Linked DNA regions of Corallococcus caeni. The protein of the gene in region 1 interacts with the protein of each later gene in a pairwise test. Links are inferred from orthologs where the notes say so. Each region holds a gene or a part of one and is shown in the gene's direction. Other genes may lie near its edges. The genes, in order: yhbY and rho.

Region 1 (7,278 bases):
CCATCCAGGGCAAGCTCCAGGTCTCCAGCGACGGTCTGCAGTTCGCCTTCCCGTGGCGCTTCCCGGAGGTGCGGGACGCGTTCCCCCGTGAGCTGTGGGGGGACGGCGCGCCCGCGTCGCTGGTGCAGTCCGCGCCCGCCGCCATCGTTCCGCCGCCGCCCGGCCCTGGCCCCGCGCCCATGGCAGGCCCGGGAGCCGCGCCCATGGCGGGTCCCGGAGCGCCCCTCGTCGCGGGTCCGGGAGCCATGCCCATGGCGGGTCCTGGCGCGATGCGGGGCCCCGGACCTGGAGCAGCGCGTCCGGCCGTCGACGCGGCGGGACGTCCTGTCGCCGCCGCGCGGCCCGCGGGGCCTCCTGTCGCGGCGGCCCGTCCACCGGGTGCACCCGCAGGGGCGCCCGCGGCGGCCCGTCCTGCCGCGCCCCAGACGCCGCAGCCTCCGGCGGATGACGGGACCAACACGGTGCCGCCGCAGGGGCAGCTCCAGCAGTGCTCGCCCATGCAGCTGTATGGGCGCATCGCCGCGGGCGAGCAGACGGGCCTGCTGACGCTGGGGCTCTCGGACCGCACGCTGTCGATCCACTTCCGCAAGGGCAGCCCGGAGTTCGTGGACTCGTCGCACGCGGAGGACGCGCTGGGCGTGTCGCTGCTGGGGGCGCGGCTCCTGACGGCGGAGCAGCTCCAGCAGGCGGAAGGGGCCAAGGACCGCTTCGGGGGTGATCTGCTCGCGGCGCTGTTCGGGCTGGGGCTGCTCCAACCGGCGACGGCGTTCACGCAGCTGGCGCAGCGGGCGCTGGGCATCCTGGGCAAGGCGCTGCGAGCGGAGTCCGGGACGTTCTCCTTCGAGGCGCGCGACCTGCCGGCGCAGAAGGCGATGCCGCTGGGCAACCGCTGGGCGTTGCTCAGCGACCAGGTGCGCCGCATGCCGACGGCGGACCTCAAGCGGCGGCTGGGCTACGTGCTGCCCATGCCCATCATGAAGTCCGGGGGCCGGGTGCCCTCCAGCGACCTGCGCCTGACGCCGCACGAGGTGCGCGCGCTCTCCTTCATCGACGGCGTGCGGTCGCTGGGGCAGCTGCTCCAGGACGTGCCGCAGGACGCGGAGCACCTGCTGCGCGTGGCGTTCCTGTTGAAGGAGCTGAACGGCGTCTCGTTCGCGGCGGCCTCGCGCACACAGGCGGCGGCCGCGCCTCCCCCGGCCTCGGGCCCCACCGCCGCGCCTGGGGCCCGTCCGCCCGGCGCCGCGCCCACGGCGGGCCCGGGTGCCCCGACCCGTCCGTCCGGCAGCGTGCCCACGGTGGGTCCAGGGGCCGCCGGTCCTGGCGCGCCCGTCGCGGGTCCAGCCGCCGCGCCCGGTGCGCCTGCCGCGGGTCCTGGAGCCAGGCCCATGGCCGGACCTGGAGCACCGGTCGCGGGTCCGGGTACAGCGCACGGTGCGCCTGTCGCGGGCCCCGGAGCCAGGCCCATGGCCGGACCCGGCGCGCCCGTCGCGGGTCCAGGCGCCACGCCGATGGCTGGACCTGGAGCACCCGTCGCGGGCCCGGGTGCCACGCCGATGGCCGGGCCCGGTGCGCCTGTCGCGGGCCCGGGCGCTCCCGTCGCGGGTCCCGGTGCGTTCGTCGCGGGCCCGGGCGCTCCCGTCGCGGGTCCCGGTGCGTTCGTCGCGGGCCCGGGCGCTCCCGTCGCGGGTCCCGGTGCCGCGCCCCGCCCTGCCGGTGCCCCTCCCACGGGTGCCGCGCCCGTCGCGGGGCCCGGTGCCGCGCGTCCCGGAGCCGCGCCCACGGCGGGCCCCGGTGCGGCGCCGCGTCCTCCGGGCGCCGGAGCCGCCCCCACCGCTGGCCCGGGCGCACGGCCCCCGGGTGCTCCCGCCGCAGCCGCCCCCACCGCTGGCCCGGGCGCCGCGCCCACGGCGGGTCCGGGCGCACGGCCCGCTCCTCCCGTCGTCGCGGCCCCCGCGGCTTCGGGCTCCGCCCCCGGTTCGGACGAACTGCCCGCGCTGCGCCAGCTCGCCGCGACCATGAAGGGGCAGAACCACTTCCAGCGGCTCGGCCTCACCGAACAGACCGACGGCAGCGCGGTGAAGATCGCCTACTTCCGCCTGGCCAAGCTCTACCACCCGGACACCCTGCCCCCCGGGGCCCCGGCGGAGCTGGAGAAGCTCAAGGCGGAGGTCTTCGCGTACATCGGCGACGCCTACCGCGCCCTCTCCGACGACAAGAACCGCGCGGCCTACCTGGAGGACCTCAAGAACGGCGGCGCCGACGGCGGCGTGGACGTCCAGGCCATCCTCCAGGCCGAGGAACTCTTCCAGAAGTCCTGCATCCTGGTGAAGGCGCGCAAGTACCCGGAAGCCGTGAAGATGCTCAGCGACGCCATCGCCCTCAACGCCGAGGAGCCGGAGTTCTTCGCCTGGCGGGGCTACGCGCGCTTCCTCGCCTCACCCGACAAGAAGGCCGCCCAGCCGGAGGCCTTCCGCGAAATCCAGGCCGCCATCAAGCGCAACGAGCGCTGCGCCCCCGCCCACTACTTCCTGGGCGTCATCGCCAAGCTGTGCGGCGACGCGGCCGGGGCCCTCAAGCACTTCAAGCGGACGGTCGAGCTGCAACCGGACCACATTGATGCGATGCGAGAGGTCCGCATGGCGTCGCAAAAGAAGTAGGGTGCGCGCCTTTTCAAGGAGACACCCATGCCCCTCACCGGGAAAGAACGCCGCCACCTGCGGGCCCTCGGCCACCACCTGGAGCCGGTGGTCATCGTCGGCTCGTCCGGCGTCACCGAGGGCGTCATCGCCGCCGTCGAGCAGGCGCTGAACGACCACGAGCTCATCAAGGTGAAGATCAACGAAGGTCCGGAAGGCCGCCACGAAGGCGCTGACCACATCGCCGAGGCCACCGGCGCGGAGATCGCGCAGCTGCTGGGCCGCACCGCCCTCTTCTTCAAGCGCCGCAAGCAGAAGTCCCGCTTCGAGGACGTCCTCAAGGGCCCGCATGAGCCCCGGCCGGCCCCCAAGGCGGACGAAGAGAAGAAGCCCCGCCGCCGCTAAGCCGCACCGCTTTCCCAGAGGTTTCGGGGAAATCAGGCCAGCGCGAGCATTTTGTCCGGGTCCGAGGGCCGCTGGCCCTCGTACCGGGTTCGAAATGTCCCTACGCTGGGGGTCTTCCCCCCGCGGAGGTGACGTGCAGACACCCTCGTCCTCCCCTTCATCCGCTCCTGGCTGGCACGACCTGCTGATGCATCACCTGGAGCCACTGCTGGGTGACTTCACGGCCAAGATGGCCATCCACACCGCCGCGCTGCGAGCCCTCAAGCGCCCACCCGAACAGGTAGGCCTGCAGGACGTGCCGCAGGTGCTGGAGGGCCTCAAGCCCATGCTCAACGTCTTCATCGGCGCGCTGCGCACGACGAACACGCTCACGGAGATTTCGAAGGCCATGGAGAAGCTGCGATGACCGCCCCCCGTCCCTCTTCGGGGCACGCGACCCGGAAGGTGGCGCCCTGGCTGGGCGCAGTCGCGGTGCTCCAACTCGTGCACCTGGGCGCGGTGGCCACGTCCTTCCCGGACGCGCACCGGCTGGCGCTCGTGGGTGACGTGGCGGGCTGGACCGTGGGCCTGCTCGCGGTGCTGGGCACGGCGGCGGCGGCGCTGTCGTTCGGCGCTGGCGACTACCTGCGCCGCGTGTGGGGGCTGCTGACGGCGGGCGCGGTCCTGTCGCTCGTCAGCACGGCCCTGCGCAGCTACTGGATGCACGCGGTGCCGGACGTGCCGTTCACGGAGTCGCCGCTGTTGCCCGTGCGCATGGGCGTGGTGGTGCTGGCGAACGTGAGCACCACGTTCGCGCTGGTGCTGCTGTCGCGCACGTACCGGCAGTCGGGCCTCCAGCCGCCGCCCAGCCCCCGCGCGACGCTCCTGTGGGGGGTGGCGGCGCTGGCGGCGCTGGCGGTGGGTGGGCCGGCGCTCATCGCGGCGGTGGGGCACCTGGGCCAGGGCTTCGCGGCCACGTGCACGGCGGTCATCGCGCTGGCGTCCACGCTGGCGGACATGACGACCATCCTGCTCGTCGCCCCCATCCTCCGCGTCGCGTACATGCTGCGAGGCGGGCGGCTCGCCTGGGTGTGGTGGGCCATGGGCATGTCCGGCGCGGTGTGGCTCTTCTACGACGCGCGCGAGTGGCTGGCGCCGCTGCTGCCCGGCAACCCCGCCGAAGCGGTGGAGCTGCTGCGCACGCTGCGCACCTCGGGGCTCGCGATGCTGGGGCTCGCCGGGTGGCTGCAGCGCTCGGCGCTCGCGTCGGCCCGGCGCCAGTCGCACGCCGAGGTCGCCATCCCCACGGCCTGACCCGGCCCGCCGCGCTGACGCACGTGGCCACGGCCCGCTCCCTGTCCGGAGCGGGCCGTTCTATTTTCCGGGGAGCGCGGGGCTGGAGGAGACTGGGGCACCCCGTTTCCGCCCAGGAGGCTCCACCCCCATGCGACTTTCCCCGCGGTCCCTGCTGTTGGTCACCTGTCTGCTGGCGGGCTGCCGGACGGCGCGAGAAGCCCCGGCGACGCCCGCGAAGGCGGACTGCGGCCCGGTGATTCCCGGCATGGAGGCGGTGCTCAAGCCCGCGGCCTTCGTCGTGCTGGGGGAGATCCACGGAACGCAGGAGCTGCCGGCCTTCGCGGCGCGGCTGGCGTGTCACGCGGCGGCGGCGGGCCAGCCGGTACGGCTCGCGCTGGAGATGCCCGTGGAGGACCAGGCGCGCCTCGACGCGTTCGTCGCGGGCGAGGCCGAGGGGCCTCCCGACAGCGCCTTCTGGCACCGCGAGGCGCAGGACGGCCGTGGCAGCCTGGCGATGCGGGGCTTGCTCGAGCGCGCGCGGGAGCTGCGGCACGCGGGGCTGCCAGTGCGGGTGGTGGCGTTCGATCCGGGCGGCAAGGACCGCGACGACACGATGGCGGAACAGCTCCGTCAGGCGCGGAGCCAGGCGCGCGAGGACACCTTCATCGTGCTCGTGGGCAACCTGCACGCGCGCCGCGACGTGGGCGCGCCCTGGGACGAAAAGCTCCAGTTCATGACGCACCGGCTGCTCGAAGCGGAGCCCGGTCTGGTGTCGCTCGACGTGGTGAACGCCGGAGGCTCCGCATGGGTCTGCCGAGGCATGACGGCGGACACCTGTGGCCAGCAGCCCCTGCGAGGCCAGGGCGAGGCGCAGGCCCCGGGAATCCGCCTCCAGAAGAAGGCGGATGATCCGGACGGCTACGACGGCACCTACTCCGTGGGAGCCCTGAGCGCCTCGCCGCCCGCGTTCGACACCACCAGCACCGCGACGCCCGCGCCCCGCTGAGCCCCCTCCCCTCCCGCCCGGCGTGGCCCAACTGGTCCGACTGTCGGACCAGTTCATGCGGTCCGCCGCCCACGGGGAGCCCTCCGGCCCGGCGTGGTCCAACTGGTCCGACTGTCGGACCAGTTCGTGCGGTCCGCCGCCGACGGGAGCCCTACGCGGTTCTCACCTTCTCAGCCCTGGGGACGGCCTTCGTGTCCGAAGGACGGGCGCTCAGCTCCGGGGACGGCGCCGCGACACGACCATCGCGGCGACCAGCGCGACCAGCGTGAGCGCGCCCAGCCACAGCCCGGGGACCAGCCCCGGCGTGCGGTAGCGCATCACCACCGTGTGGATCCCCGCCGGCACCGCCACCGCGCGCACCGCCACGTTGGCGGCGAGGATGGGCGCGGGCTCGCCATCCAGCGTCGCGGTCCAGCCGGGCAGGTAAGCATCGTTGATCACCAGCACCGAGGGCGCCGCCGCCTCCAGGTCCACCGTGAAGTGCTCCGGCGATTCGCGCGAGACGCGCACGCCTCCGGTGCCGGACGCGGCCTCTACCGGCAACGGCGCCGGGCACTCCACGAGGACGGTGCCTGACGCGGGCGGCTCGGGCTCCGTCATCCGCGCCAGCGCCTCATCGAACGTGGCCACGCACTCCGGCCGGGCCAGGTGGATCCGCGCGGGCGCTTGCGGATGCGCCAGCAGCGTTGTCTCGAAGAGCGGCTCCTGCGCCAGCACGCGCGCTCCCGGAGGCAGGCCCGCTCCCAGGTCCCGCGTGTGGGTCACCGTGAAGGGCGTGGACAGGCGCGGGGCCAGCTCGAAGGACCAACGTCGTGCGTCGCCCATCAGCCGCAGCAGGCGCGTGCTCCGCCCCGGCAGGTAGCTGCCCGCGCTCTCGATGTCCCAGAACACCGACGTGTCCGGCGCCAGCACCGCCACCTGCCCCAGGCTCAGCCGATCCTTGAACTCGTAGCCGGGCAGGGGCGGCGCCCCGTAGCCCTTCACCACCGTGTTCACCCGCACCGGCTCCTCCGCCGGCGCGGACGCGCGGATCCGCTCCGCGAACGGAGGCGGCGTCTCCAATATCTCCGCCGGGGACACCTGGTAGAGCGGCCCGTTCTCCAGGAAGAGCGCCGCGCCCTGAAGCGCCACCAGCCCCACGCCCAGCCGGGGCCGCCACGCCAGGACCGCGCACACCAGCGCGAGCCCCGCCGCCGTTCCCCCCATGCGAACCACGTTGTTCGACAGGCCCTCAATGGCTGCGGAGGGAGCATCCGGCCAGTGCGGCAACACCCAGCCCCGAGTCCACAGCCCGCCCACCGCCTCGCCCAACGCGACCGCCGCGCAGAGGGCCGCCACGCCGATGCCCGCGACGATGACCGCGCGCGGAGCGCCGCCCGGCCCCAGACACCGTCGCCAGCCCAGGCCCGCGCCCACCGCGAGCCCCAGCACCAGGAAGGACCCCAGTTTCTCCGGGTAGCGGAAGGGCCGCCACAGCGGCAGCAGCCGGTACACCCAGCCGTACACGGGCAGGGCCGACCCCAGCACCAGCGCCAGCAGCAACAGCCACGCGCCCACGAACACCCAGGTGCGCCGCCGCCGCCACGAAGCCATCAGGCCCGCCAGCGCCAGCACGCACGCGGGCGTCCCCACGTAGAGCGAGTCCACCCACGCGCGCGTGAAGCTCCCCATGCGGATGAGCTTGCGCACCGCGATCTCCGGGATGCCGCGCACCCCGACCGGATCCGTCAGGAACGGGCCCAGCACCAGCTCCCCCACGCGCAGCGGATGCAGGGAGAAGTTCTGCGCCTCCGCCAGCGACCGGGCCCCGGGCTCGCCCGTCGCCACCAGCGCCGCGGCGGGGAGCAACTGGGGCGCGGCCAGCAGCCCGCCCGTCGCCACCAGCAGCAGACACGCCCCCACGCGCCGGCCCCACGTCCCCGGCGCCGTCACGGGCTCCGTCAGCGCCACCAGCAC
Region 2 (7,149 bases), on another replicon or contig:
CAGATCTTGTTGTCCACGAGGCCGATGTCGAGCGCCGCCTGGCGCACGAAGTCCTCGGACAGGCGCGTCTTCACGCCCTCGCCGGCGGGCCAGCAGACCCAGATGCCGCCGTTGAGGGTGGTGGCGCGCGACAGCGCGGGCAGCCGCTGCACCAGCTCCGTGGCGTCGGAGGTGAAGAAGAGGATGACGTCCAGCCCCGTCTGGGCCGTGACGAGGAACTCCACCCCGTCCGGCAGCGGGTTGAGCTTCTGCACGAAGCCCCGCGGGGGGTTGATGACGGAAACCTTGGTGCCGGACCGGATGCCCAGCATGGCCGGCAGGGAAGCCAGGGCGTAGGGCGTCATGATGTGCGCTCCACCGTGAAGGTGCGGAATTCGCCAGTGGCCCCGCCGTCGCTGCGCGCCACGTCCGTGACGCGCGCCAGGCGGGGACCCGAGTGACACCAGCGGATGAAGTCTTCCAGCGCGCCCGGTTCGCCTTCCACCGTGGCCTCCACGGAGCCGTCGCTCCGGTTGCGCACCCAGCCTGAAAGGCCAAGACGCAGCGCCTCCTGGCGGGCGCTCTCCCGGTAGGAGACGCCCTGGACCGTGCCCTGGATGCGCAGGGTCGCCCGGCGCTGCGTGCTCATGCCTCTGGCCTCATGCTCTGACGTCCCCTTCTAGCAGCTTCAGGAACGCCTGCTCATCCAGGATTCTTACCCCGAGTTCCTGCGCCTTCTTCAGCTTGGTGCCCGCGTCCTCGCCGGCGACGACGAAATCGGTCTTGCGCGAGACACTTCCGGAGACCTTACCCCCGCGCCGTTCGATTTCCTCCTTGGCCTGCTCGCGCGCCAGCCCCGCCATGGTGCCGGTGAGCACCACCGTCTTGCCCACGAAGGGGCCGCCCGTGGCGACCGCCGGGGGCGCGGGCCGCACCCCCGCGTCCAGCAGGGCCTGGATGGCGGCCTGGTTCTGGGGCTCCTGGAAGAAGGTGTGGATGACCTGCGCCATCACCGGGCCCACGTCCTTCACCCGGCTGATGTCCTCCAGGCTGGCCGTGAAGAGCGACTTCACGTCCGGGAAGGCCTCCGCCAGCGCGCGCGCCGTGGAGTCGCCCACGTGGCGGATGCCCAGCGAATACAGGAAGCGGCGCTGGGTGGTGTCCTTGCTGCCCTCGATGGAGGCCAGGAGGTTGTCCGCGCTCTTCTCCCCCATGCGCTCCAGCTTGAGCAGCGAGTCCCGGGTGAGCGCGTACACGTCCGCGAACGTCTTCACCTGCCCGGAGGTGACGAGCTGGTTGGCCAGCTTGTCCCCCAGGCCCTCGATGTCCATGGCGATGCGGCTGGCGAAGTGGCGCACCTTCTCCACCAGCTGCGCGGGGCAGGACGCGCCCGTGCAGCGGATGATGGCGCCGTCCTCGTCCTTGGCCGCCACCGCGCCGCACACCGGGCAGTGGGTGGGGAAGGTGAAGGGCTGGGAGTCCTCCGGGCGCTTGGACAGCACCACGGAGACGATCTCCGGAATCACGTCGCCCGCGCGGCGCACGAAGACGGTGTCGCCCTTGCGCACGTTCTTGCGGCGCAGCTCGTCCTCGTTGTGCAGCGTGGCGCGCGACACCGTCACGCCGCCCACCTTCACCGGCTTCAGGTGCGCCACCGGCGTGAGCGCGCCCGTGCGGCCCACCTGGATGCCGATGTCCTCCACCGTGGTGGACTCCTCCTCCGGCGGGAACTTGTAGGCCACGGCCCAGCGCGGGCTCTTGGACACCTGGCCCAGGCGGCGGCGCAGGTCCTCGTCGTCCACCTTCACCACCATGCCGTCCACTTCGAAGGGCAGGGCGTGGCGGCCCTTCAGGGACTCGTCGTAGCGCTGGCGCACCCCGTCGGCCCCTTCCGCGGCCTGGTAGCGGTTGATGGGCAGGCCCAGCGTCTTGAGGTACTCCAGCTTCTCCGTGTGCGACTTGAAGGCGGGCACGCCGTCGCCGGGCACGCATTCGTAGAGGTAGACGGACAGGGGCCGGGCGGCGGTCTCCTTGGGGTCCAGCTGGCGCAGGCTTCCCGCGGCGGCGTTGCGCGGGTTGGCGAAGAGCGACTCGCCCTCCTCCTCGCGCTTCTCGTTGAGCTTGCGGAAGTCCTCCTTGCGGATGAAGACCTCGCCGCGCACCTCCAGCCGCCTGGGCACCTTCACGCCGTCCTGGGGGAACAGCTCCAGGGGCAGGCTCTTGATGGTGCGCAGGTTCGCCGTGACGTCCTCGCCGGTGGTGCCGTCGCCGCGCGTGGCGCCCTGGATGAAGCGGCCGCCCTCGAACCGCAGCGAGATGGCCAGGCCGTCCAGCTTGGGCTCGCACACGTAGCCCACCTGCGTGAGGCCGGTCAGCTTGCGGATGCGCTCGTCGAACTCCACCAGCCCGGCGTCATCGAAGATGTTCGCCAGGGACAGCATCTGCGTGGTGTGCACCACCTGCCCGAAGTCCTCCACCGCCGCGCCGCCCACGCGCTGGGTGGGCGAATCCGGCGTGACGAGCTGGGGGTACTTCTCCTCCAGCGCCTGGAGCTCACGCATCAGCGTGTCGTACTGCGCGTCGCTGATCTCCGGCGCGTCCAGCACGTAGTAGCGGTGGTTGTGGTGGGCCAGCTCCTGGCGGAGCGCTCGGGCGCGGGCTTCGGCTTTCGGGAAGGTGTCCACGGGGTGTGTCCTTACCCCAATTCATGGGCGCGGCCAGTTGCGCACGCCCCGCGTTGGAGGAGCACCACTCTACCGGCCCCACCTGACAGGGCTTACGGGTTCACGGGAAGGGGAGCCCGGGGACGCGTGTTGCACGCCAAGGAGGCGCTTCCGTCGCCCCATTAGGCCCGAATTTCAGATACATAGCGGATTCCCTGTTGGTGGGACCCCCGCCCTCCAGTGCAACCCCCTGAAAAACGGGACAGAGCCAGGCACGGATGCCTTGACAGCTCTGGAGGCGGTCAATAGTTTCCAGCGCGATTCCAGGCGCAGGGGTTCCCCCGGCGCCGTCTCTTCCCAACCACAGGCCCACGCGCCCTCCGGTCCGTTCCCAGGACTTGGGTGGTGCTGCACCCTGGAAGGTGCTTCCGAGCGCCGCGCGGACGGACCGCCGTCCCGCGTACAGCCTGCCCGAGCCTTCGGGCGATTCCCCCCCTTTTCCGTCTGCAGACCGTCATGGCCAAAGCCCGTTCCCCCCGAGAGAAGGTAGTCGAGCCCGCTTTCACCGCGGAGGAGAAGCCCCGCCGCAAGCGCGCGGCCGCGAAGGAGGCGGAGAAGCCCGCGCCCCGCTCGCGCCGTGCGCCCGCCCGTCGGGAAGAGGCTCCCGCCGAGGAGGCCGAGGCCCCCGAGGTCGCCGCGGAGGCGCCCCGTCCGGTGCTCACGCCCATCTCCCGCCCGGTGCGCGACGACGAGCTCCAGGAGCTGCGCGGCACGGAAGAGGAGCCGCACGCCGAGGAGGCCGCTCCGGCCGCCCCGCAGGAGTCCGCGGAAGGCCCCGCCATCACGGAGGTCGAGCGCGACGGCACCCCGATGCAGGTCATCAAGCTCAATGACCTGAAGCGGATGAAGATCGTGGACCTGGCGAAGATGGCCCACGACACGGGCATCGAGGGCTACCAGGGACTCAAGAAGCAGGACCTCATCTTCGCGCTCCTGGGCGGCATCGCCGACAAGCGCTTCGAGGTCCACGCGGAGGGCGTGCTGGAGCTGTTGAGCGACGGCTTCGGCTTCCTGCGCAGCGCGGACAGCGACTACCAGCCGTCCCCGGACGACATCTACGTGTCGCCGTCGCAGGTGCGCCGCTTCAACCTGCGGCCCGGCGACACGGTGACGGGCCCCATCCGCCAGCCCCGCGAGGGCGAGCGCTTCTTCGCGCTGCAGAAGGTGGACAAGGTCAACTTCGCGGACCCCATGTCGGACGCGGCGCGCGAGCGCATCCTGTTCGACAACCTCACGCCGCTCTATCCGACGCGCAAGCTCAAGCTGGAGCACGAGTCGTCGGAGATGACGACGCGCATCATCGACATGTTCTGCCCCATCGGCCTGGGCCAGCGCTGCCTCATCGTGGCGCCCCCGAAGGCCGGCAAGACGGTGCTGCTGCAGAACATCGCGCACGCCATCAGCCGCAACCACCCGGACGTCTACCTCATCGTTCTGCTCGTGGACGAGCGCCCGGAGGAGGTGACGGACATGGAGCGCAGCGTGCGAGGCGAGGTGGTGTCCTCCACCTTCGACGAGCCCGCCACGCGCCACGTGCAGGTGGCGGAGATGGTCATCGACAAGGCCAAGCGCCTGGTCGAGCAGAAGTACGACGTCTGCATCCTGCTGGACTCCATCACCCGTCTGGCGCGCGCCTACAACACGGTGGTGCCGGCGTCCGGAAAGATCCTCTCCGGCGGCGTGGACGCCAACGCGCTCCACAAGCCCAAGCGCTTCTTCGGCGCGGCCCGCAACATCGAGGAGGGCGGCAGCCTCACCATCATCGGCACGGCGCTCATCGACACCGGCAGCCGCATGGATGAAGTGATTTTCGAGGAGTTCAAGGGCACGGGTAACTCCGAAATCGTCCTGGACCGGAAGTTGATGGAGAAGCGCATCTTCCCAACGCTCGACATCAACAAATCCGGCACCCGCAAGGAGGAACTCCTCTTGTCTCAGGCGGACCTGGTGCGCATTACGGCGTTGCGCCAGGTGCTCCACCCGTTCACCCCCATCGACGCGATGGAGTTCGTGCTCAAGCACATGCGTCCGACGGCGGCGAACGCGGAGTTCCTGGGCTCGATGAACCGGTAGTCACCTCCGGCCCAAGGAGCCCCATATGCGTCGTGCCCGCCTCCTGTGTCATGTCGCCCGCGCTGTCGCGGGCCTCGCCCTGGGATTCCTGGCCGGGTGCGACATCGGGGTGGAGGACCTGCCGCTGGAGGACACCCCGCCGGTGCTCTCCAGCCAGGTCTGCTACGACGACTCGGACTGCGTGGCGAACGCGTGCTGCGGCGAGGGCACCGCCATCACCCACCGCGACGAGGGGCCGAACTGCTCCGGCGTGCGGTGTGACGGCACGTGTCCCCCCAACAGCGTGGACTGCGGCCGCTGCATCCCGACGTGCCGCAACGCGCGCTGCGCCGCCGCCTGCCAGTAGCGCGCGGCGCGGTTCAGCTGGGCAGGCCGCCGGTCGCGTCCACCGGCGGGTCCCTCAACGGCAGCGTCACGCGGAAGGTGGTGCCGCCGCCCGGCGTGTCCTCCACGTCGATGCGGCCCTGGTGCGCCTCCACCACCTGGCGCGACACCCAGAGCCCCAGGCCCAGGCCGCCGTAGTGGTGCGAGGACACGGCGCGCTCGAAGCGCTCGAAGATGCGCTCGCGGTCCTCCGGCTTGATGCCGATGCCGTGGTCCACCACGGACAGGCGCACCACCTCTCCGTCCGGCTGCAGCGTCACGTCCACCGGGCGCCCCCGGCCGAACTTCAGCGCGTTGGCGACCAGGTTGTGCACCACCTGCGAGATGCGTGACGGGTCGAAGGTGCCCAGCACCGGGCCCTTCACGTCCACGGTGAGCGGCGTGCCGTCGCGGCGGGCTTCTTCTTCCGCGAAGCGCGTCACCTCCACCAGCAGGTCGCCCAGGTCCACGTCCGTGCGGGTGAGCTTCAGCCGGCCGCTGGTGATCTGCGACACGTCCATCAGCACGTCCACGAGCATGGCCAGCCGCCGGATGAAGGACCGGGCCTGCTTCAGGCGCTCCAGCGCCTTGGGCGGCGCGTCCCGGCCCAGGCCGCGCTCCACCAGCTCCAGGTTCAGCTGGAAGGCCGCCAGCGGCGTGCGCAGCTCGTGCGCCGCCACGGAGAGGAAGTCATCCCGGGCGCGCAGCGCCTGGGCCAGCCCTTCCGCGCGGGCGCGCTCGTCGGCCATCTCCCCGCGCATCCGCGCGAGCTTCAGGTTGGACGCGATGCGCGCGAGCAGCTCGCCCGCGGAGAAGGGCTTCACCAGGTAGTCATCCGCGCCGGACGTCAGGCCCTGCACCGTGGCCTCTTCACCGGCCTTCGCGGACAGCAGCAGGATGGGCAGCTCGCGCGTGGTGGGCGCGGCGCGCAGGGCCTTCAGCAGGCCCATGCCGTCCAGCTTCGGCATCATCACGTCCGACAGCACCAGGTCCGGGGGCCGGGCCAGCGCGGACTCCAGGCCCTTCAGGCCATCCGTCACCGCCTCCACCTCGTATTCGGGGGAGAGCACGCGCTGGATGTAGTCGCGCATGTCCCGGTTGTCGTCCACGAGCAGGATTCGCGCGCGTGGCGGCGACGGGGCCGCGTCGTGGCCGTTCGCGGACGGCGGGTGCTGGTGCGAGGACTGCGTGCGGTCCTTGGGCTTGGTGGCGCTCCACAGCAGCGCTTCCTCCACGTAGGCCGACGTGGCCTCGCGCGCCGCGGAGCGCGGCCGGGCGGTGGTGCGGATGCGCTCCGGGGGCAGGTGCGCGTGGCCCAGGGGCAGCTCCACGGTGAAGACGCTGCCTTCGCCCTCCGTGCTGCGCGCGGACACGGCGCCGCCGTGCAGCCGGGCGAACTCCTGCACCAGCGCGAGCCCGATGCCGCTGCCCTCCACCGTGCGCGACGGCGAGCCCGGCACGCGGTGGAAGCGCTCGAAGAGGCGGGGCAGTTCGTGCGCGGGGATGCCCGCGCCGGTGTCCTCCACCTCCAGCGTCACCCGCTGACCGGACTCGCGCAGGCGCAGCGTGACGCCGCCCTGGAGCGTGAACTTGAACGCGTTGGAGATGAGGTTGAGGACGATCTGCTCCCACAGGTCCGGCGCCACGTAGACGGGCTGGGACAGGGGCGGGCAGTCCACCGTGAGCTTCAGGCCCGCGCGCTCCATGGCGGAGCGGAAGCTGGCGGCCGCGTCCTTCGTCAGCGCGGACAGGTCCGCGGGCACGAAGCGCTCCTCCTTGGGGCCCGCCTCCAGCTTGGACAGGTCCAGGAGCGCGTTCACCAGCTTGAGCAGGCGCCCGGCGTTGCGGTGCACCCGCTCCATCTCCTTGCGGACCTCGTCCGACAGCGGGCCCGCGCGGCCCGCGAGCAGGTCCTCCGTGGGGCCCAGCATCAGCGTCAGCGGCGTGCGGAACTCGTGGCTGACGTTGGCGAAGAACTCCGACTTGAGCCGGTCCAGCTCCCCCAGTTGCT

The links.
Region 2: the proteins of yhbY (region 1) and rho interact in binary tests that used the Escherichia coli proteins (3 or more experiments, as listed by UniProt). The link is inferred for Corallococcus caeni from one-to-one orthologs.

The regions. Positions count from the first base shown.
Region 1 is NZ_BTTW01000011.1:4,352-11,629, reverse strand. Bases 1,370-4,362 are described here. They hold yhbY (ribosome assembly RNA-binding protein YhbY), read left to right. Parts: upstream 1,370-2,684; coding sequence 2,685-3,041; downstream 3,042-4,362. Other genes in these bases: AABA78_RS34275 (hypothetical protein), read left to right, coding at 3,444-4,334; AABA78_RS34280 (hypothetical protein), read left to right, coding at 3,175-3,447; AABA78_RS34290 (DnaJ domain-containing protein), read left to right, coding at 1,370-2,657. Outside these bases: more of AABA78_RS34290, read left to right, coding at 1-1,369; AABA78_RS34270 (hypothetical protein), read left to right, coding at 4,465-5,322; AABA78_RS34265 (YfhO family protein), read right to left, coding at 5,533-7,278.
Region 2 is NZ_BTTW01000001.1:1,400,526-1,407,674, reverse strand. The notes cover bases 2,603-5,466. They hold rho (transcription termination factor Rho), read left to right. Parts: upstream 2,603-3,158; coding sequence 3,159-4,775; downstream 4,776-5,466. Other genes in these bases: AABA78_RS05560 (ATP-binding protein), read right to left, coding at 5,135-5,466; AABA78_RS05565 (hypothetical protein), read left to right, coding at 4,801-5,121; ligA (NAD-dependent DNA ligase LigA), read right to left, coding at 2,603-2,663. Outside these bases: AABA78_RS05585 (DUF3052 family protein), read right to left, coding at 1-344; AABA78_RS05580 (acylphosphatase), read right to left, coding at 341-628; more of ligA, read right to left, coding at 639-2,602; more of AABA78_RS05560, read right to left, coding at 5,467-7,149. UniProt on the Escherichia coli protein: Facilitates transcription termination by a mechanism that involves Rho binding to the nascent RNA, activation of Rho's RNA-dependent ATPase activity, and release of the mRNA from the DNA template.